Regions from separate parts of the Arthrobacter sp. Ha26 genome, predicted to be linked through region 2. Evidence: predicted binding sites of a transcription regulator. Region 2 holds the regulator's gene; each other region holds the start of a gene.

Region 1 (7,211 bases), on a different contig from region 2:
GCGCTGTGCCTGCCCATGCGCCGGCCAGCCGGGCCGGATCAGGTGCCTTCCAAAGGAGACTGCTGTGCCTGTTGTAGAGGAAAGTGTGGTTATTGCAAGGCCGCCGCAGGAGGTCTTTGACTTCCTCTCGAAGTTCGAAAACATCGCCGTCTATGATTCCTCCGTCACCTCGTCTGCGCAGGTGGGGGAAGGCCCGGTTGGCCTCGGTTCCCGGGGCCGCGGTACCAGCAAGATCATGGGGCGCCAGTTTGACTGGACTGTGGAGGTCATCGAGTTCGATCCGCCCCGGCGCATGGTGTCCCGTTCGGTCGAGGGCAAGCTGGACTTTACGGTCGCGTTCACACTCGAACCGGCTGCCGACGGCACCCGCCTCACCCAGAGGATCGACGCCGCGTCCGGCTTGGGCGGGGTCTTTGGCAAACTGGCCGACTCCCTGGTGGAACGCGCACAGGGGAGGACGGTCCGCGCGAACCTGGAAACCCTGGCGGAGTGGCTTGCCGAGCACCCGCAGTATTGATGTCCAAAGACCTGCCCGGGAGCCCCCAGCCTGGGGCACGGCGCATCGGCGCAAGACGGACGAACGACGGCGGGACCCGCCCGCCGTCGTCGCCTTAAGTGTTACCGCAGGCCGGCGCCCGGCAGCACCTCCCTGGCCCCGAGTGAATCGGCGATGAAGGCGTAGTCCCAGGCCCGTTCGCGCCACTGGACGTAGCGGCCGGACGCGCCGCCATGGCCGCCGTCCATCTCGATTTTCATCACAATCGGCTGGGTTCCGGTGGTCTTGTTCCGCAGCTCCTGCACCCACTTGGCAGGCTCCACGTAGAGGACCCGGGTGTCATTGAAGGAGGTCACGGCGGCAATCTTCGGATACGCCGCCGGGCGTATGTTCTCGTAAGGGGCGTACGACTTCATGTACGCGTAAACCTCGGGGTCCGTGATCGGATTGCCCCACTCTTCCCACTCCAGCGCAGACAGGGGCAGTTCGGGGTCAAGGATGCTGGTCAACGGGTCCACGAACGGCACCTGCGCCACAATTGCGGCGTACTTTTCCGGTGCAATATTCGCTACGGCACCCATGAGCAACCCGCCGGCCGAGCCGCCCAACGCGGCGATCCTGGTGGGATCCACCCAGCCGGAACCGGCCAGCCAGTCGGTGGCGTCGATGAAGTCGGTGAACGTGTTCTTCTTGGTGAGCTTCTTGCCGTTCTCGTACCAGTGCCGGCCCAGCTCACCGCCGCCGCGGATGTGGGCGATCACGAACACCACTCCGCGGTCCAACAGGGACAGCCGCGCAATGCCGAAGCCCGGGTCCATGCTCATCTCGTAGGAGCCGTAGCCGTACACCAGGCCAGCCGCCGTCGAATCCTGCCGGACTGCCTTGTGCCGCAGCACCGAGAGCGGGATCCGGGTTCCGTCCTGGGCCTTCGCCCACTCGCGCGTGGCCACGTAGTCACTGCCGTCGTAGCCGCCCAGCACGGGGCTTTCCTTCCGGAGCAGCAGCTCCCCGGCGGGCTGTTCGGGGGTGGGCAGCACGAAGTCGTAAACCCGCGACGGCGTGAAGTAGGAGGTGTACCCCAGGCGGATCAACGGGGCCTCGTAATCCGAGCCGCCCACGCCGGCCGTGTACAGCTCCTCATCAAACGCCGGCTCCACTGGCGGTTCCTGTGCGGCTGTCCCCAGCCCGGACAGCCCCATCACCAGGACACGTTCGATGGTGTCCTTGCGGATGGACACCACGAGGTGCGTGGAGGTGACCCCCGCGCCATTGACGCGGACGTCGTCGGAATGCTCCACCACGGTGTCCCACTGCTGCTTTGCCAGCGGCTTGCTGAGCTCGGCCGGATCTGCCAGGGAAACCATGGAGTTGACGGCCCCGCGGTTGTGCGTCAGCAGGATCTTCTCCGATTTTCCGCCGTCCGGGCCCGTCAGCAGGAACGGCTCGGCCTCGTACAGCACGCGCTCGTTGCGCGAGATCACCGTTGTCAGTTCGCCCGCAGGGTCATCGAAGCGGAGCAGGCGGGTCTCGCTGTACTCGGAGCAGCCAATGCCCAGCACGAGGTAGCGCCTGTCGGCGGAGAGCTCGAAGCCGAGCCACATGGCGGCGTCGTCCTCCTGATAAATCACCGCGTCTTCCTCGACGGGAGTACCCAGGGTGTGTGCCTTGACCTGGTAGGGGCGCCAGGACTCGTCCACCACGGTGTAAAAGATGCGGGCGCCGTCCGGGGAGAAGGAGACGCCGTAAAAGATGTTCTCGATGACGTCCGGAAGGAGCTCACCCGTGCGAAGGTCCTTGATGCGCAGGGTGAAGCGTTCGTCGCCGCTGTTGTCCACTGCGTAGGCGTAGAGGTTCCCGTCCACTGTCACGGCCGTGCCGCCGACGGAGAAGAAGGGCTTGCCCTCGGCCTCGACGTTGCCGTCCAGCAGGACCTGTTCGCCCGGGATGTCCACCCCGGGTTCCACGCGGGGCGGAGTCCAGTCCCGGATTGGATTGCCCGTGTTTTCTGCTTTGACCCGGCACTGGATGCCGTACTCCTTGCCCTCCACGGAGCGGCTGAAGTACCACCAGTCGTCCTTGCGGTGCGGGACGGAGAGGTCTGTTTCCTGGGTGCGGCCCTTGATTTCCTGGAAGATGGCCTCGCGCAGCGGCTCCTGATGGGCTGTGACCGCTTCCTGGTAGGCGTTCTCCGCCTTCAGGTGCTCCACAACTTCCTGGGATTCCTTGTCCCGCAGCCACTCGTAGTTATCCACATAGGTGTCCCCGTGGTGCGTGCGTTCGGTGGGGACCTTCCTGGCAACCGGGGGAGCGGGCGTGGCAGTCGCGGTGCTGGCGGAATCCTGCAGGGGAGTCTGGGTCATGGTTTCAATATATCGACCCGCCCCGACAATGGACCGGCCGTTCGCTACCGGACGAGAGCTCCGCCGCGCGACCCCGTCAACACCACCCCGAAACCCTCCATCACCTTCCGCCCCTTTCGGCCCGACGCCCCATCACCTTTCGCGCGAATCCGGACGATGCGCTATCAGGTTTGGTCCCCAACGGCCCGTCTTGGGGACCAAACCTGATAGCGCATCCGGGGAGGTCGGGTGGCCTAGTGGGGTTCCGGGCGCAGGCGTATCCTGTTCACGCTAAGGCACATCCGCCCAGCGTGAGAGGGGAAGCATATGACCATCCCGCCAGTGCACGAGCCCGAACCGTTCCCGCCGGAACCAGGCCCGGACCAGCCTGATCCCACCCAGCCCGGCCATCCCGGCCCGCAGCCGCCCAATCCGTTCCCCGCGCCGGAACCTCCCGGTCCGCTGCCGGTGCCGGATCCAGGGCCCGCACCGCTGCGTCCGGATCCCACCCGGAGCTGATTGCCCAAACCCCTAAAAGAAGGGGCCTTCCGCACACCGCAGGGGGCCCCTTCGCCGTGTCCGCGCGGACTGAAAAAGCATGAAAAATCTTCCCCAAAACCGCTTGCAGACCTGCTGGCCCAGTGGTAAAAAATCTATATCAGCCAACATAGATCGGCTGGTACCACAACCAATGTTGGACCGTCTCTTACGAGGAGGGAAGCCATGTTGATGCGAACCGATCCGTTCCGCGAGCTGGACAGGCTGGCCCAGCAGGTCCTCGGAACGGCAGCGCGTCCGGCAGCGATGCCCATGGACGCTTGGCGTGAGGACCAGGAATTCGTCGTCGCCTTTGATCTGCCCGGCGTGGCACTGGATTCAGTGGATCTGGATGTGGAACGGAATGTCCTGACGGTGCGGGCCGAGCGCCCTGAGCCTGCAGGCAAAGACACCGAGTTGATCGCCTCCGAGCGGCCGCGCGGCGTGTTCAGCCGCCAGCTGATCCTCGGGGACACCCTGGATACCGATAACGTCAAGGCAAGCTACGACGCCGGTGTCCTGACGCTGCGGATTCCTGTCGCCGAAAAGGCCAAGCCGCGCAAGATTGAAATTGAAACGAAGGGGGCAAAGCAGGAAATTTCCGCCTAGTCTCAACAGGATCGGGACGTCGGGTATTGATTAATTGTTGACTGCCTTTTGGGCGGATCGCCAAGTATGCACGCCACAGCGCTTAAAGCGCACCGGCAGCCTACACCTGAACCTCCCGATACGGTGGCCCCCGGCTTCAGCCGGGGGTCATCCCATGCCCAGGTGTCCCTGCAATGCGTTTAGGTGTTCAGCTCCAGCATCAGGGCGGGCAGTTCGTCGGCGAGCTCGCGGGCGAGGAAGCCGAGGGGGCCCATCCTGCTGGCGAGCCGGTCGGCTGCCGCGGCGTGCAGATGCGTCCCCCAGCAGGCCGCCTGCGTGCTGCTGGTTCCCCGTGCGCGGAGGCCCGCAATCGCGCCGGCCAGCACGTCGCCACTTCCGGATGTTCCCAGTCCGCCATAACCCGTGGTCATCTGCCACAGCTCCGGTTCGTCGGCCGCGTCCCCGCCGGACGGCCGGGCGATCAGGCCCTGGCAGCTCACCACCGCCTGGAACTTATCCGCAATTTCAGCAACATCTGCCGCCAGGTCATCCACGTCGCGCTCCAGCAGGACAGCCGCCTCCTTGGGATTCGGCGTGAGGATCAGCCGCCCCTTCCACGGGTCCAGCTGGTCGGCCACTTTCAGCAGGCCGCCCAAGGCATACGCATCAAGAACGACGGCGGGACCTCCGCCCCCTTTTCCCTCACCGGAGCCTGAATCACCCGAGCCTGAACCGCCGTCGGTCTCCCGATCGAGCAGGGCCCGCAACAGAGCCTCGGCAAGGTCCTGGTCATCCAGCCCGGGGCCCACCAGGATCGCGTCCGCCCGGTTGAGGTAGGACGAGAGCACGTCCAGCCCTTCGCCTGTCACCGACCCATCAGGGGTTTCGGGCAGCCCCATGGCCCCGCATTCGGGGAGCGCCACAGCTACCTGCATGGCCACGGATTCCGCCACCGCCAGCGTGAGTTTGCCCGCGCCGGCCCGCAGGGCGGCAGTGCCGGCCAGCAGCGCAGCACCCGGGGTGAACCGTGCGCCCCCGATCACCAGCACCGAGCCGCGTGAATACTTGTCCTCGCCCGCGGCCGGCAGCGGCCAGTCACGCAGCAGCGACGGCGTCACCAGCGTGGGGGACGTGGACTCATTTCGGGTGGACACTGGCATCCCCCGCATGCTCGGTGACTGTGACACCCTGCTCCGTGAGGTGGTCCGCAACGTTGAAGCTCTCCAATGTCCAGGGACCCGCCCCTGACGGCCGGACATACCGTGTCAGCGAGGCATTAAGGACGGACGTGTTCGCCGCCAAGTCCAGGAGTTCCCGCTCGTTCATGCCCTCCAGCACGTACCGGAACAGCATGATCACGGCGTCATGGCAGACCAGCATCACCCGGTGCCCGGTGCTGAGGTTGTTCAGCTCGTCCAGGACGGAGCGCAGGCGCAATGCCACGTCGGCCCATGATTCCCCGCCCGGCGGTCGGTAGTACATCTTGCCCAGCCACTCCCGGCGTTCGGCCTCCTCCGGGAAGCGCTTTTCCACCCCCCTCCGCGTCAGCCGGTCCAGGATGCCGAGTTCCCGGTCGCGCAGGCGCTCATCCGTGCGGACCTTCACAGGCCACCCTGCGGTTTCCACGGCAATCTCGGCAGTCTGCAGCGCCCGCGCATAAGGAGAGGAAACCACGGCATCAGGCCGGAGGTCTTCAGCGATCCGTGCCAGCGCCGCACCCAATGCCTTGGCCTGCTCCTGGCCGGTCCCCGAGAGGTTCACGTCCGCATCCCTTGCCGGCACCTCGATCACCTCGGCCCCGGCCACCCTCGCGTCCGTGGCCGCCACGTTGCCTTCGCTCTCGCCATGGCGGACCAGGAGCAGTTCCACCGCCCCGGCCTCCTGGACAGCCTCCGTCAGCCCGTTCTCTTTCACAAGAAATCACCCCGTCCGCGTGCCGTGCCGAATGCAGGAACACTATCAGCGGCGTACCCACCGGGCAGCGGTGTAAACGGAAAAGCCCTAGATGCCGTCACGGCACGGAGAACCGGCCGATGCCCTTACGGCACTGCGAAATCGCCGATCCGGCCCTCCCTCAGCGCCGCCCCGACAGCGCCGATGCCGCCGTAGTCGGGGAGGATTACCGACTGGCCGGCGATCATTGCGTAGCCGGCCGTGGGCAGGGTCATGGTGCCGATCGCGTTGGTGTCCAGGTTCCGCAGGCTGTAAGCGAGGATGGCGGCCTGGACCGGATCGAAGCCCTTGTCCACGGTGAGGCAGCAGGAGGCGAAGTCCACCAGGCTACGGACCGCGGTGACGTCATTCAGGGCGCCGCCAGCGGTGAGCCGGGCGAGGATGGCGCGGAGCATGGTCTGCTGGTTGCGCACCCGCTGGAAGTCGCCGTCGGCAAATGCGTACCTCTCGCGGACGAACTCCATCGAGGCCTGCCCGTCCAGGTGGTTCACACCGGGACCGAAGACGTGCCCGGTATCGTGCGTGGACTGGAACGGCAGGGTGACGTTGACATCGATTCCGCCGAGATTATCGATCAGTCCCCGGAAGCCGTTGAAGTCCAGCATCAGGGTGTGGTCGATGGTGATGCCCAGGAGTTGCTGCACCGTCTGGGTGGTCATGTCGATGCCGCCGTACTGCAGCCCCGCGTTGATCTTCCCGCCGCCGAAACCGGGGATGTCCACCCACAGGTCCCGGTTGATGGACACAATGTACAGGGTGTGCCGGTCCGCCGGGACGTGGACCACCATCAGGGTGTCCGAGCGGTGGTCCATGGGCTCACCGGTTGCCGCCGTATGCGCCGCCGCGTCCCGGGCGTTCTCGCGGCTGTCGCTGCCGATCACCAATACGTTCATGGCGGCCGCAGGAAGCTCCGGAATGGGGGGAGGCGGTGGCGGGGGTGCCGGGGCAGGGGGCGGCGTTTCCGAGGGTGTCTCGCTTGGAGTGGGCATCTGGGAAGCAGTTTGGGGTCCTGCGGGCTGCGCTTCCGAGCCGGCCCGGTTCAGGTTAACGATCGCGACGACGGCGACCGCCACGAGTGCCAGCGCCAGCAGGGCCGCGATCCAGCGGCGACGTCCGTGTGCCACCCAGCCCAGGCCGTGGGGATGCGTGCTGGAGGGGTCAGAACCGCCTGGCGTGCTCATTGTGCCTCACCTCATTGTGGACTTGGTGGGATCAGTGTCCGCCCGCCGGGCCTTCGCTGGCTATATACGTATCCAAACTGTCATCTGCCATGGGTGGAAGATGCTGTTCCGCTCTCC
Region 2 (7,211 bases):
CGAACACCGTCATTAGGTATCAACTTCATATCGGCCTCATATCGTTCCCGTTGCAGTTGCGGCCCTCGGGAGCTTCCTGGGCTTGTGCTCAAGGAGGCTATGCCATGCTGGAAATCCGGAGTGCCGATGAGGGCACCAAAGGCTGACGGGGGATCGGCCAATCCAACCATGAAAGGACAGGCAACCACCTTGCCGGAAACCGCAGGGCCCCGCCGGGGCGGACGAGCCTTGAACGGCGCCCGTTCAATGGTTCTTGCCGGGCTGCTCGCAGCGGTTCCTGTCCTTGCCGGCTGCATTGCCGAACCTGACGCCGTTCCCACGGGCGCCCTCGCCTCGAGTCCCGCTGCCACAGGCAGTGTGACGGGCGCACCGTCCACCAGCGCACCCCTGGAGACCACCCAGTCGTCCAACAAGGCACCGGTTTACTGGATCGGCCGCAGCAACAGCAACGTCTTCCTCTACCGGGAGTTCCGGGATGTTCCGGAGCAGGAAAATCCTGTGACGCGGGCCCTGCGGGCCATGATGTCCGAAAAGCCCCTGGACCCGGACTTCTTCACCCCGTGGCAAAACCCGAAGCAGCTCGCAACATCCATCTCCGGCAAGGACGTTATTACCGTTGACGTGTCGGAGGACGCCTTCAACAGCAACCTTGACGCCGATATGGCGGCCCGGGCCGTCCAGCAGCTGGTGTACACGGCCACCGCGGCTGCCGCCAGCTCCGGGCTGATCGATTCCGGGCAGCAGATCCGCGTGCGCATCCTGGTGGACGGGCACACCGATTATGTTGCTTTCGATCACGTGCAGCTGGGCTCCCTGATGGCGCGCACGGCAGGCCTCGTGGCCCCGGTGTGGATCATCGATCCGCAGGAAAACGTTGAGGTGGCCGACGGCAGCGTCAAGATCACCGGCCGCAGCACATCCCCGGGCAGCAAGCTTCGCTGGCAGATCCTGAGGTCCGGCGAGAACGGAAGCAAAACGCCGTTCCTGACGGGCGAAACCACCGCCGCGGCCGACCCCGCCCAGGCAGGAGTCTTCACGCTTGCCCTGAACCTGCCCAGCGGCGACTACGAGCTCCGGGTGGCACAAACCTCCGGCCCGGACGGCCAGCAGGGCGGCACGGAAGACACCCGGGGATTCAAAGTCCGCTAGCCCTGCGGCCTCAGGCTGCCGGACCTGCCCAGCGGCCCAGGATGTCGCTGGCAAGGACGACTGCGGCCGGACCGGCGGTGGAAGACCGCAGCACGTGATGTCCCAGCAGAGCGGTCACGGCTCCCTGGCCGCAGAGCTTCGTCACTTCGCGCTGGCTGATGCCTCCTTCGGGACCGACGATCAGCAGTACTTCCCGTGGCCCCTCTAAGGCCTCGTCAGCGAGCCAGGATTCCAGGACCAGCCGCAGCGGACGCACGGCGTCCTCGTGCAGGATGACGGCAAGATCAGCGGCCTCCACGGCGGAAGTGAGGCCGGCGGTGTCGACGGCGGCACGCACCTCCGGGATCCAGGCGCGGCGGGCCTGTTTGGCGGCCGCAGTGACAACTGACTGCCACTTTGCGTGGGCCTTGGCCGCACGGTCCCCCTTCCAACGCACGATGGACCGTTCGGACTGCCACGGAATCACGGCATCGATCCCGAGCTCAGTGGCGGTTTCGATGGCCAGCTCATCCCGGTCGCCCTTGGCCAGGGCCTGGACCAGCACCAACCTGACCTCGGGCCGCTCCTCAACGGAGATGGAGGTGCATTCGACGTCGAGCCCGGCGGCGGAGGCAGCACGTACTGTGCCGCTCATCCGTGTGCCGGCGCCGTCCACGATGTCCACTGGTTCGCCTAGGGCCAGCCGCTTGACGGCCACCGCGTGCCGGGCCTCGGGTCCTTCGAGGACAAAGCGCCCTTCCGGCGCCATCCGGTCCAGGGAGCCGGAGGCGGTAAAAAAGACGGGGTTGCTCACCGCTACAGGTTACCGAGCCGGTCCCGAAGCTTGGCGAACATTCCACCACTGGCGGCAAGCTTGCCCTCGGTGATCTGCTCGCCCCGGAGCTTGGCGAGCTGGCGGAGGAGGTCCTCCTGCGCCGGGTCCAGCCTGGCAGGCGTCTCCACCTGCAGGTGGACCTTCAGGTCGCCACGCCCATAACCGCGCAAGTGGGTTACGCCCAGCCCGCGCAGGGTGATGATTTCCCCCGACTGTGTTCCTGCCTTCACATCGATGTCCTGCGGGCCATCGAAAGTTTCCAGCGTTACGTCGGTTCCCAGCGCCGCCGCCGTCATGGGAATGTTCAACGTAGCGTGAAGGTCGTCGCCTTCGCGGACGTAGGTGGCGTCATTGTTGACACGGATTTCGACGTACAGGTCTCCGGCTGGGCCGCCGGCAGGACCGGCTTCGCCCTGGCCGGAGAGCTGGATCCGGGTGCCTGTGGCGACGCCGGCAGGTACCTTGATGGTCAGCGAACGCCGGCTGCGGATGCGGCCCTGCCCGTTGCACTCATTGCAGGGGTCCTTGATAACAGTTCCGAACCCTTCGCAGGTGCCGCACGGGGCTGCCGTCATCACCTGGCCCAGGATGGACCGGACCGCCCGCTGGACCTGGCCGCTGCCGCCGCAGATATCGCAACGTTCCGGGTGGGTACCGGGCCGGCAGCACGAGCCATCGCAGGTGGGGCAGATGACTGCAGTATCGACTTCAAGCTTCTTGTTGACGCCGAACACGGCGTCGCGCAGTTCGATCCTGACACTGATGAGCGCATCCTGACCGCGCCGGACGCGCGATGCGGGACCCGAGGAACCGCCAGCGCCGAAGAATGTATCGAAGATGTCCTGGAACGCAAAGCCCTGGCCGGCGTACGCGCCGCCGCCAAAGCCGTTGTCCGTGCCGTTCTCGTTGCCCGTGGTGTCATACACCCGGCGCTTCTGCGGATCAGAGAGAACCTCGTAGGCGTGGGTCACGGCCTTGAAGCGGTCTGCAACGTCCTCGCCGGGATTGACGTCCGGGTGAAGGGTGCGGGCCAGCTTGCGGTAGGCCTTCTTGATCTCTTCCCCGGTAGCATCCGGTGAGACTCCAAGGACTTCGTAGTGGCTGCTCAAAGTTCGTATCTCTTCCTTGTTGTTTTGCCTGCAGGTGTGCTGCGGGCACTACTGTTCATGCCTGGACGCCGGACCTCGCCGGTCAGGGTCCCAAAATGCGAGACAGGTACCGGGCCACAGCCCGGACCGCGGCCATCGTGGTGGGATAGTCCATCCTGGTGGGGCCCAGCACGCCGATCTTCGCGACACTGTCAGGCCCGTAACCTGTGGCAACCACCGACGCCTCGGCAAGTCCGTCGTAAGGGTTCTCACGGCCGATGCTGACGGCCACGCCGCGGTGGTCCTGCGCCATCTCACTCAGGAGCCGGAGCATCACCACCTGTTCCTCCAGCGCTTCCAGTACGGGGCCGATGCTGAGCGGAAAGTCCACATTGGAGCGGGCCAGGTTGGCTGTCCCGGCCATCACCATGCGGTCCTCCCGGCTGCTGTGTGCGAGCCCCTCCAGCCCGTGCGCCAGCGCCTGCGCCGCCTGGCGCTGTGCGGGGGCGACGCCGGACACCACCGCGGGCAATGACTGCGCCAGCTGGCTCAAGGGACTCCCGCCGAGGGATCCCAGGAAATGGGCACGCAGCGCGCCTAGGACGTCGTCGCCAAGGTCCTGCCCGACGTCGATGACCCGTTGCTCGACTTTGCCGCTGTTGGCGATCAGCACCACGAGCACCTTGCGTGGTGCAAGGAGGACAAATTCGATGTGGCGCACCAAAGCCCGGTTGAGGTGCGGATACTGGACGACGGCAACCTGGTTGGTCAGCTGGGACAGCAGCCGGACCGTGCGCTCCAGCACGTCGTCGAGGTCGTCGGCGCCTTCCAGCAGGGACTGTATGGCCCGCCGCTCCGCCTGGGACAGCGGCTTGACCGCAGAGATCTGGTCCACGAAGAGCCGGTAGCCCTTGTCCGTGGGAATGCGGCCTGCACTGGTGTGCGGGGCGGTGATCAAGCCTTCATCCTCAAGGGCCGCCATGTCGTTGCGGATGGTGGCGCTGGAGACACCAAGATGGTGACGTTCCACCAGGGCCTTGGAGCCGACCGGCTCGCGGGAGTGGACGTAGTCCTCCACGATGGCCCGGAGAACTTCCAGCTTGCGCGGTTCGCTCACGCTCCACCTCCATCCAGGGATCAGGGCAGCCGTTCAGCCTGCACCGTACCTCACAGGCTTTAGCACTCGACATGCCTAAGTGCTAACAGTCTATTATGACTCGGCCCGTTGTTAGCATTGGTACCGCTCCGGGCGAAATTCCGGGCCAGGACCAGCAGGAAGCGGAGTAATTCCATGCAATACCAGAACTGGGGAGCCCAGGACCTGACCGCCCCCGCCCGGACGCAGCTGCCCGAAGTGCCCGTGGAGCGTGGAATGGTACTGGAGGAGGTCCAGTCCGGCTGGGTGGGCGCTGTGACGCGGGTGGAAAAATCCGGCGGCATGCACGTGGTGGCACTGGAGGACCGCCGGGGCAAGTCCCGGTCCTTCCGGCTCGGGTTCGGTTTCCTTCTCGAAGGCCAGGCGATCCGGCTGATGCCGCCTGCTCCCAAGCAGGCCCAGGGCAACGGCGCGGCAGCCTCGAGGACTGCCTCAGGTTCGGTCCGGGTGGCGGGGCAACGGGCACAGGTGGCCAAGGCGAGCCGCATTTGGGTGGAAGGAAAGCACGACGCCGAACTGGTGGAGAAGGTCTGGGGCGACGACCTCCGGGTGGAGGGCATCGTCGTCGAACCCCTGCACGGCATTGATGACCTCGCCGCCGCCGTCACCAATTTCAGGCCCGGCCCCGGACGGCGCCTGGGCGTTCTCGTTGACCACCTGGTGCCCAACTCCAAGGAGTCGCGCATCGCCGACGCCGTGATGGCCTCCCCCGGCGCTGCGGGAAACGTCCTGATTGTTGGCCACCCCTATGTAGACGTGTGGCAGGCGATCCGGCCCGCAGTTCTGGGCATTGAGAAGTGGCCGGAAGTGCCGCGCGGGCAGGACTGGAAAACGGGCATCCTGGCTGCTTTCGGCTGGCCGCACGCCACCAAGGAGGACATTGGCCTGGGCTGGCAGAAACTGCTGGGCGCCGTCCGGACCTACGCGGACCTGGAAGCGTCGCTGCTGGGCAGGGTGGAGGAAGTCATCGACTTCCTGACCGTTCCCTGAGCTGAAGGAATACGCACGGGTTCGCCGGGCGGAGGTTCACCGGGCTTCCGGCGGGGTACGCCGACCGAAGGCAGGCACGGAGGCCTGCACCAAGTATCCTTGGTACTGCGGTAGCTGCGGTGGCAGCGCCGCAGCAGATTTTGGCATTCTTAGTCGGCACCATTGCACTTTCGAAGGAACAGACCGTGGCAGAAAACGCACGTGATCACAGGGACAGCCAGGGCCGTTCGGAGTACCACGGCGTCCCGGCGAATGCGCTGCCCCTGACGGCCAGCGAAGACAGGCAGTGGGCCACGCTCTCACACTTCGGTGGAATCCTGGGCTGCGTTCCCGCACTCCTGATCTACCTGATCTTCCGCGACCGTGGACCGTTCACCGCACAGGAGTCAAAAGAGGCGCTGAACTTCAGCCTTCCGCCCACCATCGCCGCCGTCGTTGCCAATATCCTGGTTTTCGTGCCCGTGGTGGGCAACATCTTCGCCGTGATCGCCACGCTGATCTGGATCGCCCTGACCTGCTTCTCCGTGGCGGCAGGCATCCACGTGAACCGCGGCCAGCCGCACCGGTACCAGTACAACCTCCGCTGGATCAAGTAATCCCCACCGGCCCCCTCGCCTCGCAAGCTCGGCAGGGAACCCTGCCGGCGTGGGCCCACCCACCAGCCGGCCGGCCGATGACGCGGGCCGGGAACGTCAGTCCGGAAGGACGCGTCGCACCACAGCATCGGCCAGCAGCCGGCCTTTGAGGGTGAGGACGAGCCGGCCCCGGAAGGCGGCGGCCGGTTCCACCAGGCCGTCGGCGATCAGGCCGGCCACCTCGTGCCTGCCGTCCGCACCGAGCGTGGACACTGCCAGCCCGGACTGCAGCCGGGCCTCCAGCATCACCCGCTCCACATCCCGGGTTTCCGGGTCCAGCGTTTCACGGCCGGCAGCAGGCGAGAGCCCCTGGGCCAGGCGGCCCGCATAGGCCGTGGGGTGCTTGACGTTCCACCAGCGCACGCCGCCCACGTGGGAGTGTGCACCGGGCCCAATCCCCCACCAGTCATCGCCCCGCCAGTACGCGAGGTTATGCCGGCATGCCTGCTCCGGAGTGCGGGCCCAGTTGCTGACCTCGTACCAGTCCAAGCCTGCTTCGCTGATCAGCTGGTCGGCCAGTTCATACTTGTCGGCGTGGTCATCGTCGTCGATACCGGGAACCTCGCCACGGCGGATCTGGGCGGCCAGCTTGGTGCCGTCCTCAACAATCAGCGCATAAGCACTGATATGGTCCGGCTCGTAGGACAGGGCGGTCTCCAGGGAATGGCGCCAGTCCGCGAGGGACTCCCCCGGCGTCCCGTAAATCAGGTCCAGGCTCACCGCAAGTCCCGCCTCCCGCGCCCAACGGACCACCTGCGGCACCCGGCTCGGCGTGTGGGTGCGGTCCAGCACCTTGAGGACGTGCGGAACTGCGGACTGCATGCCGAACGAGACCCTGGTGAATCCCGCCTCCTTCAGGACCGCGAGGGACTCCGGGGTGACGGAGTCCGGGTTCGCTTCCGTGGTGACCTCGGCGTCGTCGTCAATACCCCACTGATCGATGGCGCGGCGGAGGATCAGGGCAAGGTCTTCGGCGGGCAGCAGCGTTGGGGTGCCCCCACCGAAGAAGACGGTGCTGAGCTTCCGGGAAGGAAGGCCCGACGCCGACAGGACCTTGGCTGCCATTGAAACTTCAGCCGCGGCGGTGCCGGCGTAGGCATCCTGGGATGCCCCGCCGCCCAGTTCAGTGGCCGTATAGGTATTGAAGTCGCAGTAGCCGCAGCGCACTGCGCAGAACGGAATGTGGACATACAGGCCGAAGGCGCGGTCGGCAGCACGGTCTGCCGCCTGTGCAGGCAGCAGACCGTCCGACGGCGCCGGGTCGCCGAGGGGAAGAGTGCTAGGCATTGCAGGGGCCTCCGGTGTTGCCGGACGCGGTGTTCACTACTTCTTGGCCTTGTCCTTGGACTCGTCGGTGGTCAGCGCGGCAATGAAGGCTT
Region 3 (7,211 bases), on a different contig from region 2:
CTCGCGGAACAGTACGGCTTCCAGTGGCGTCCGGAGCTCGACGGCGGGACGGCGGACCTGATCATCAACGTGACACCGCTGGGCATGGCCGGCGCCGACGCAGACACCGTGGCCTTCCCGCAGGAAACCATCGACGCCGCCCGCGTGGTCTTCGACGTGGTGGCCCTGCCGGCCGAAACCCCGCTGATCAAGGCGGCACGGGCCGCCGGCAAGCCCGTGATCACCGGAGCGGAAGTGGCCACCATCCAGGCACTGGAACAGTTCGTGCTGTACACCGGTGTCCGGCCCAGCGCGGAGCAGGTGCGGGCGGCCGAGGAGTTCATGCGCGCCCAGTAGCGGCGGGCGCCCGAAGCAGCGGCTTAGACCGGCTCCACCACGATGGCCACCCGGTCCTCCCCGATGCGGGTCAGGACCAGGGTGGCCGTTTTGGTGCCGGCCCTTTTGCCGGCCGCCTTCCCGCCCGGGAGCAGTTGCCTGCGCAGTTCCTCGGGGGTGACGGCGGTGCCGCGCTTCTTGATGTCCAGCACACCAATGCCCTCCGCCTTCACCCAGGCTTTGAGCGCCTTGACGTTGTAGGGCATCACGTCCAGGACTTTGTAGGCCCGGGCAAAGGGTGTGTCCACGAGTTCCGGGGCGCAGATGTAGGCGATGTGTTCGTCCACCAGGTGCCCGCCCAGTCGAAGGGCGACGTCGGCCACCAACCCTGCGCGGATCACCGCGCCGTCAGGTTCGTACAGGTAGCCTTCTACCGGACCCAGCGGGGCGGCCGGACCGGCGCCGAAGTCCTCGCCGCTGGTCAGCTCTGCGGCGCCCGCGACGCCCAGGACCAGGGCAGCCCTGCGGATTCCGGGCCTGCGCACGGCGTTGAACCACAGTGCCACTTCGGTCACGTCCCCGGCCACGGAAACCCATTGCGCTTCGCACTCGGCGGGTACCGAGTCATGCGGCATGCCCGGCCCCATCTTGACCCCGACCGCTTTGCCGGACGCCGCCAGCGACTCGGCAAAAGACAGCGGCGGCGAAAAGGCCTCGGGGTCCCAGATGCGTTTGGTGCCGGACGTGGAGGTGACCCGGCGGGCCGGATCCAGCCACACGCCGTCGATCCCGTCCAGCGGAACGGACATGGCGTCCGCGTGGACCACCGTGGCATTGGAAAAGGGGATCAGGTTCACCGTGGCGCAGGCCGCCGTCGTCTCATCCATCTCTACAGCGGTGACGTTAATGTCCAGCGATGCCAGCGCCAGGGAGTCGGCAGCGAGGCCGCATCCGAGGTCCGCCACGTGGCTGATGCCTGCTTCGGCAAACCGCTGGGCGTGCCGTGCCGCAACGTTGAGCCGCGTGGCCTGCTCCAGCCCGGCCTGGGTGAACAGCATCCGGCGGGCAAATTCGCCGAACTTCGCTTCGGCCTTGGTGCGGAGCCTGGACTGGGTCAGGACGGCGGACACCAATTCGGGGGAGTGCCCGGCCTTCCGCAGCGCGGAGTTGAGCTCGAAGGACGTGTCCTCCCGGTAGGGTCCCAGGGATGCCAGCAAGTCCCAGCCTTCGGGAGTGAGCAACGGCGCGATCTGGTCCTGGGGAGCGTGAGGCATGGGTTCCAGCCTAGTGGAGGAGGTCCCGGCGGGATGCCGATAGTGTTGAAACCATGGAAGAGAGCGCAGGCCCCCGGCAGTCCGATGAACCAGCCAAGGACAAGGGGCTCGCCAGATTTGCCCGCACTGCGCTGATTACCAGTGCCTTGGTGGCGGTCGTGTGCATCGGGCTCCTGGTGGTGATCTTCTTCCTGGATACGTTCAACGCCACCGTCTACTCGGTGGGCGGCAATGATATCTCCGGTGATACGCAGGAAGCGCGGGACATCCGCGGACTGTACGACGGCGCCCGCGCCGGAAGCATCGCCGTGCTGGTGGCCGCACTGCTGGCTGCGGCCGCCGCAGGGGCGCTCCTTTACCGGGCGCGGAATTCCGCCGGGGGCGATGGCGGAGAGGACGTTGACTTCGACGACCTCGGGCGCTGAGGCCGGCCGGCGCTGGTCAGCAGGACCCCGGAAATCACCAACAGGCCGCCCGCAACCTGCGGAAAGGTGATGGGCTGGCCCAAGGCGATGGTAATAAGGGCGGTGAAGACGGCGATGAGGTTCAGGTAGTTGCCCGCGTTCGCTGCCGTGGTCCGCTTCAGGGCCAGGTTCCACAACAGGTAGGAACACAGCGACGGAAACAGGGCAATGTAGGCAAGGGACCAGCCCTCGGCGGCCGTTCCGGGCAGGCCCGCGCCGGTGGCGAGGGCCACAGGGCTGAGGACGACGGCGGCCATCGCCACCTGGACAGCGGTGGACGTGATGGCGGGGATGTCCACTCTTCGCGCAAGGATCGTGTACAGGCCCCACACCGTGATGGCCGCGAGGATCAGCAGTTCGCCGGTGTTGATGGAGAATGTCAGCAGCCGGTGGATGTCCCCGCCCGTGAGGACCAGCAGGACGCCCGCCAGGCCAAGGCCGATCCCCAGCCAGCCCAGCGGCCGGGGCCTGTCGCCGAGAAGGACCACGGCCAGTACCACGATCAGCGCAGGGTTGGCGGCCGTCACCAGCGAGGCATTCAAGGCTGAGGTGTGGCCCAACGCGCTGTAAAGCAGCAGTGTGTAGGCGCTCATGCCCAAGGAGCTCAGGAGCAGCAGGACGGGCCAGCGGCGCAGGACGTTCCGCCAGTCCGGGCGTTCCACCGTATGGGCGATGACCAGGAGCGGCACCGCTGCCAGGGTCCACCGCCAGTACGTCAGCTGCAGCGGCTGCATGGTCTGCATGGCGGCTTGGCCGACGACGAAATTTCCGGCCCAGAAGAGGGTGGCAAGGATCAGGTATACAGCGGCGCGCACCGGTCAAATGTACACAGGAAGAGTTCGCGCATGACGAAACTCTGGCACTCGCCTTGACCGAGTGCTAACCCTTACATAGAGTCTTCATTAGCACTCTCCCTAGGAGGGTGCTAACACATGAAGAGCTGCCAGCCAGGCTGCTGCCGGCACCGCGACGACGGTTTGCCAGCCAGGGCGGGAAAGCTTTCCAGTCCACGAATTTGCTGACGAAAAGGAGAGGTCCGAGTGTCGGTCTCTATTAAGCCTCTTGAGGATCGTATTGTTGTCCGCCCGCTCGAAGCCGAGCAAACCACGGCTTCCGGCCTGGTCATCCCGGACTCCGCGCAGGAGAAGCCCCAGGAAGGCGAAGTTGTTGCAGTAGGCCCCGGCCGCTTTGACGACAACGGCAACCGCGTCCCGCTGGACGTTGCCGAGGGCGACGTCGTTATCTACTCCAAGTACGGCGGAACCGAAGTCAAGCACAGCGGCACCGAATACCTCGTGCTGTCCGCCCGCGACGTCCTGGCGATCGTCGTAAAGTAACTCTCTCGGATCCCCGTGCCGCTGGTCATGCCTTCTGCTGGTCAGCTGCGCGGGGTTCTGTCTTGAAAGGACTGAACCATGGCAAAGCAGCTTGCGTTTAACGACGCTGCCCGCCGGTCTCTTGAAGCCGGCATTGATAAGCTCGCCAACACCGTCAAGGTGACGCTGGGCCCGCGCGGCCGCAACGTCGTCCTGGACAAGAAGTGGGGCGCGCCCACCATCACGAACGACGGCGTCACCATTGCCCGCGAAGTCGAACTGGATGACCCCTACGAGAACCTTGGCGCACAGCTGGCCAAGGAAGTTGCCACCAAGACCAACGATGTTGCCGGCGACGGCACCACCACCGCAACGGTCCTGGCCCAGGCCCTGGTCAAGGAAGGCCTGCGCAACGTAGCGGCAGGCGCCGCTCCCGGCCAGATCAAGCGCGGCATCGAGGTTTCCGTGGAAGCCGTTGCCGCCCGCCTGCTGGAGAACGCCCGCCCCGTCGAAGGCACCCAGGTGGCCAGCGTTGCAGCCATCTCCGCCCAGAGCGACGAAGTTGGCGAGCTCCTGGCCGAGGCCTTCGGCAAGGTTGGCAAGGATGGTGTGATCACCATCGAGGAATCCTCCACCACCCAGACCGAACTGGTCCTCACCGAGGGCATGCAGTTCGATAAGGGCTACCTGTCCCCGTACTTCATCACGGATGCGGACCGCCAGGAAGCCGTCCTCGAGGACGCCCTCATCCTGATCAACCAGGGCAAGATCTCCTCGCTGCAGGAATTCCTGCCGCTGCTGGAGAAGGCCCTTCAGGCCGGCAAGCCGCTGTTCATCATTGCTGAAGACGTTGACGGCGAGGCCCTGTCCACGCTGATCGTCAACCGCATCCGCGGCACCCTGAACGTGGTTGCCGTCAAGGCACCGGGCTTCGGCGACCGCCGCAAGGCCATGCTGCAGGACATCGCCACCCTCACCGGTGCGCAGGTTGTGTCCCCGGAGCTGGGCCTGAGCCTGGACACCGTTGGCCTCGAGGTGCTGGGTACCGCCCGCCGCATCACGGTCACCAAGGACAACACCACCATCGTTGACGGGGCCGGTTCGACTGAGGACGTGGCAGCCCGTGTGGCACAGCTGCGCGCCGAGTTGACCCGCACCGACTCCGACTGGGACAAGGAAAAGCTCCAGGAGCGCCTGGCCAAGCTGGCCGGCGGCATCGGCGTGATCAAGGTTGGCGCAGCCACCGAGGTTGAGCTGAAGGAAAAGAAGCACCGCATCGAGGACGCCGTTTCCTCCACCCGCGCTGCCCTCGAAGAAGGCATCGTGGCCGGTGGCGGCTCTGCCCTGATCCACGCCCTCAAGGCACTGGATGAGGACCCTGCCGTCAAGGCACTCGAAGGCGACGCCGCCGCTGCCGTGGGCATCGTCCGCCGCGCGCTGGTCCAGCCGCTGCGCTGGATCGCCCAGAACGCCGGCTTTGATGGCTACGTCATCACCGCCAAGGTCGCCGACCTCGACACCAACAACGGCTTCAACGCCAAGTCGGGCGAGTACGAGGACCTGATCGCCGCCGGCGTGATCGACCCCGTCAAGGTCACCCGCGCAGCCCTCCGCAACGCAGCCTCCATCGCTGCCCTGGTTCTCACCACCGAGACCCTTGTCGCGGAGAAGCCTGCCGAGGAAGACGAGCACGCAGGCCACAGCCACTGACCTTCGCGTCCGCGGCAGGAAACTGCAAACAAAAAACCGGTCCAGCACCTGCTGGGCCGGTTTTTTGTGCCTTCGGCCCACATGTGGGACCCTCCATCATGTTCTGCAGTAAATCGGGTAACGCCCCATCACCTGTGGGATGAACCGAAGGTGCCGAAGCCATAGTGCCGGCGAAAGCACCGCCGTCTGCCTTCCCAGTAAGTGATGGAGTGATGAGTCAAAAGCCGCAGGAGCTGATGGCGCGTCGGATGGAAGGCTGCAAAAGCTGATGGGGCGTTGGATGGAAGGCTGCAAAAGCTGATGGCGCGTTGTGCGCCACTCCCGGGCAGGTCCCTACTTTTTCACGGCGTAATGCACGTGCGTGGCGAATGTGGAGCTGACGGTCTTAATGATTTCGAGGTCCACGTCCTGCTCGAAGCCGTTGAACAGGCGCTTGCCGGCGCCCAGAATCACCGGTGCCGTGGAGAGCACCAGTTCGTCCACTCGCCTGGCAGCCAGCGCCTGCCGGATCACGTCCGCGCCGCCACCGATCCACACGTCTTTGCCTCCGGCCCCCGCAATGGCCAGTGCAAGGGCATCCTCAAGCCCGGACACAAAGGTGAACCCGGAATCGGCGGGGGGCTGGTCCTGCACACGGTGGGTGAGCACCATCAGCGGGCCGGGGAACGGGTTGGTCCCGCCCCACGCTCCGGCAGCGTCATACATCCCGCGGCCCACAATGCCGGCACCCAACCCGGCAACGAGGTCCTCGTAAAAGTCCTTGTCGGGGCCGTGCATCGCGAAGGCGTGTCCGCCGCCGTAGGTCCAGGGGCCGCCCATGACCCAGTAGTGCAGCCGTTCGCCGCCGTTGCCCAGGCCGTACCCCGGCCCGTCGTCGGGGCCGGTAATGAAGCCGTCCACTGAGGTGGTGATCGCCGCGATGACCTTGGCCAAGACGGTCAGCCCATCTCCCGTGTTTCGACGCCGCCCGCGCGCTCGTACACCAGCGATACCGCTCCTTTCGGGAAGCTGCGTGCCGGCTCGGCGAGGCGGAAGGAGGCGGGGATGGTCCCGGCGTCGAACACGCGTTTGCCCTGCCCCAGGGTCACCGGATAGAGCCAGAGGTGGAGCCGGTCCAGCACGTTGGCTGCGAGCAGTGAACGGATGAGGACGCCGCTGCCGAACATATGCACCTGGTCATACTTTTCGCGGAGTTTGCCTGCTGCCGTGGCATCCGGCAGGACAGTGGTACCGGCCCAGCCAGGAGAGGCGAGGCTGTGGGACACAACGAACTTGGGCACCCGGTTGAGAGTGCCGCCGATTTCGTCAGACTGGTGGGGCCAGTACGATGCGAAGATGTCATAGGTCCTCCGGCCGAGGAGCAGGGCATCAATCTTGGCGATCTCCTCGCCAATGGCCGCGCCGGCCTCGTCATCGGACACGGGCGCCTGCCAGCCACCGAAGGCGAAGTTGCCCTCCGTGTCCTCCTCGCGGCCGCCGGGCGCCTGGTACACGCCGTCAAGGGTAAGGAACAGGTTCGCGACGATGATTCCCACGCGTCAAGTCTGGGGCAGCGTTCACGCCCTGTCCAGAGCCGCGTGGCAGACTGAACCCATGCTGCTCGACGAGCTTGTGAAGACCTCGGATGCCGTCGCGTCCACCCGTTCCCGGCTCGCCAAGGTGGAAGCACTGGCGGACCTGCTGCGCCGGCTGGAGCCCGCGGAGATTGCGACGACGGTGGGCTTGTTGATGGCCAAACCGCGCCAGGGCCGCGTAGGAATCGGGTGGCGCGGCATGTCGGCAGCCATGGGGGAGCCAGCAGCCGAGCCCGCCCTTACCGTGGCCGACCTTGACGCCGCGCTGGACCGGCTGCTGGCCACTGCCGGTGCCGGCTCCGCAGCGGAGCGCGCCGCAACCCTGCGGACGCTGACCGCGGCAGCCACCGAACGCGAGCAGGCATTCATCGCCGGCGTGCTGCTGGGAGAACTTCGGACCGGGGCGCTGGAAGGAGTATTGACAGATGCGGTGGCGCGCGCCGCCGGGCGGCCCGGCGACGCCGTACGCCGCGCGGCCATGCTGTCGGGGGATCTGGGCGAAACCGCCTTGCTGGCGATGACGGGGACGGCGGCCCAGTTGGACGCCGTCGGCCTCGT

Evidence for each region. The regulator HrcA, encoded in region 2, represses chaperone genes, less so after heat shock. The targets are predictions, from matches to a motif close to TTNGCACTCGNNNNNNNCGAGTGCNAA.
Region 1: AC5RVY_RS02820 (Hsp20/alpha crystallin family protein) is a predicted target of HrcA. The motif match lies at 3,457-3,483, and genes of this name have one in related genera.
Region 3: groES (co-chaperone GroES) is a predicted target of HrcA. The motif match lies at 2,910-2,936, and genes of this name have one in related genera.

What each region holds. Positions count from the first base shown of each region.
Region 1 covers NZ_JBNHGX010000001.1:588,860-596,070, reverse strand. The annotation lists gene AC5RVY_RS02835 (SRPBCC family protein) at 65-517, shown strand; gene AC5RVY_RS02830 (S9 family peptidase) at 619-2,856, opposite strand; gene AC5RVY_RS02825 (hypothetical protein) at 3,163-3,354, shown strand; gene AC5RVY_RS02820 (Hsp20/alpha crystallin family protein) at 3,559-3,981, shown strand; gene AC5RVY_RS02815 (NAD(P)H-hydrate dehydratase) at 4,161-5,120, opposite strand; gene AC5RVY_RS02810 (histidine phosphatase family protein) at 5,098-5,874, opposite strand; gene AC5RVY_RS02805 (LCP family protein) at 6,000-7,094, opposite strand.
Region 2 covers NZ_JBNHGX010000008.1:207,574-214,784, reverse strand. The annotation lists gene AC5RVY_RS17840 (GerMN domain-containing protein) at 247-1,149, shown strand; gene AC5RVY_RS17835 (16S rRNA (uracil(1498)-N(3))-methyltransferase) at 1,160-1,942, opposite strand; gene dnaJ (molecular chaperone DnaJ) at 1,945-3,072, opposite strand; gene hrcA (heat-inducible transcriptional repressor HrcA) at 3,155-4,168, opposite strand; gene AC5RVY_RS17820 (DUF3097 domain-containing protein) at 4,343-5,197, shown strand; gene AC5RVY_RS17815 (DUF4870 domain-containing protein) at 5,383-5,793, shown strand; gene hemW (radical SAM family heme chaperone HemW) at 5,890-7,119, opposite strand; gene lepA (translation elongation factor 4) at 7,156-7,211, opposite strand, start outside.
Region 3 covers NZ_JBNHGX010000001.1:216,136-223,346, reverse strand. The annotation lists gene AC5RVY_RS00985 (shikimate 5-dehydrogenase) at 1-336, shown strand, start outside; gene AC5RVY_RS00980 (THUMP-like domain-containing protein) at 360-1,589, opposite strand; gene AC5RVY_RS00975 (hypothetical protein) at 1,643-2,014, shown strand; gene AC5RVY_RS00970 (DMT family transporter) at 1,945-2,868, opposite strand; gene groES (co-chaperone GroES) at 3,094-3,390, shown strand; gene groL (chaperonin GroEL) at 3,469-5,079, shown strand; gene AC5RVY_RS00955 (dihydrofolate reductase family protein) at 5,413-6,012, opposite strand; gene AC5RVY_RS00950 (dihydrofolate reductase family protein) at 6,018-6,614, opposite strand; gene AC5RVY_RS00945 (ATP-dependent DNA ligase) at 6,673-7,211, shown strand, end outside.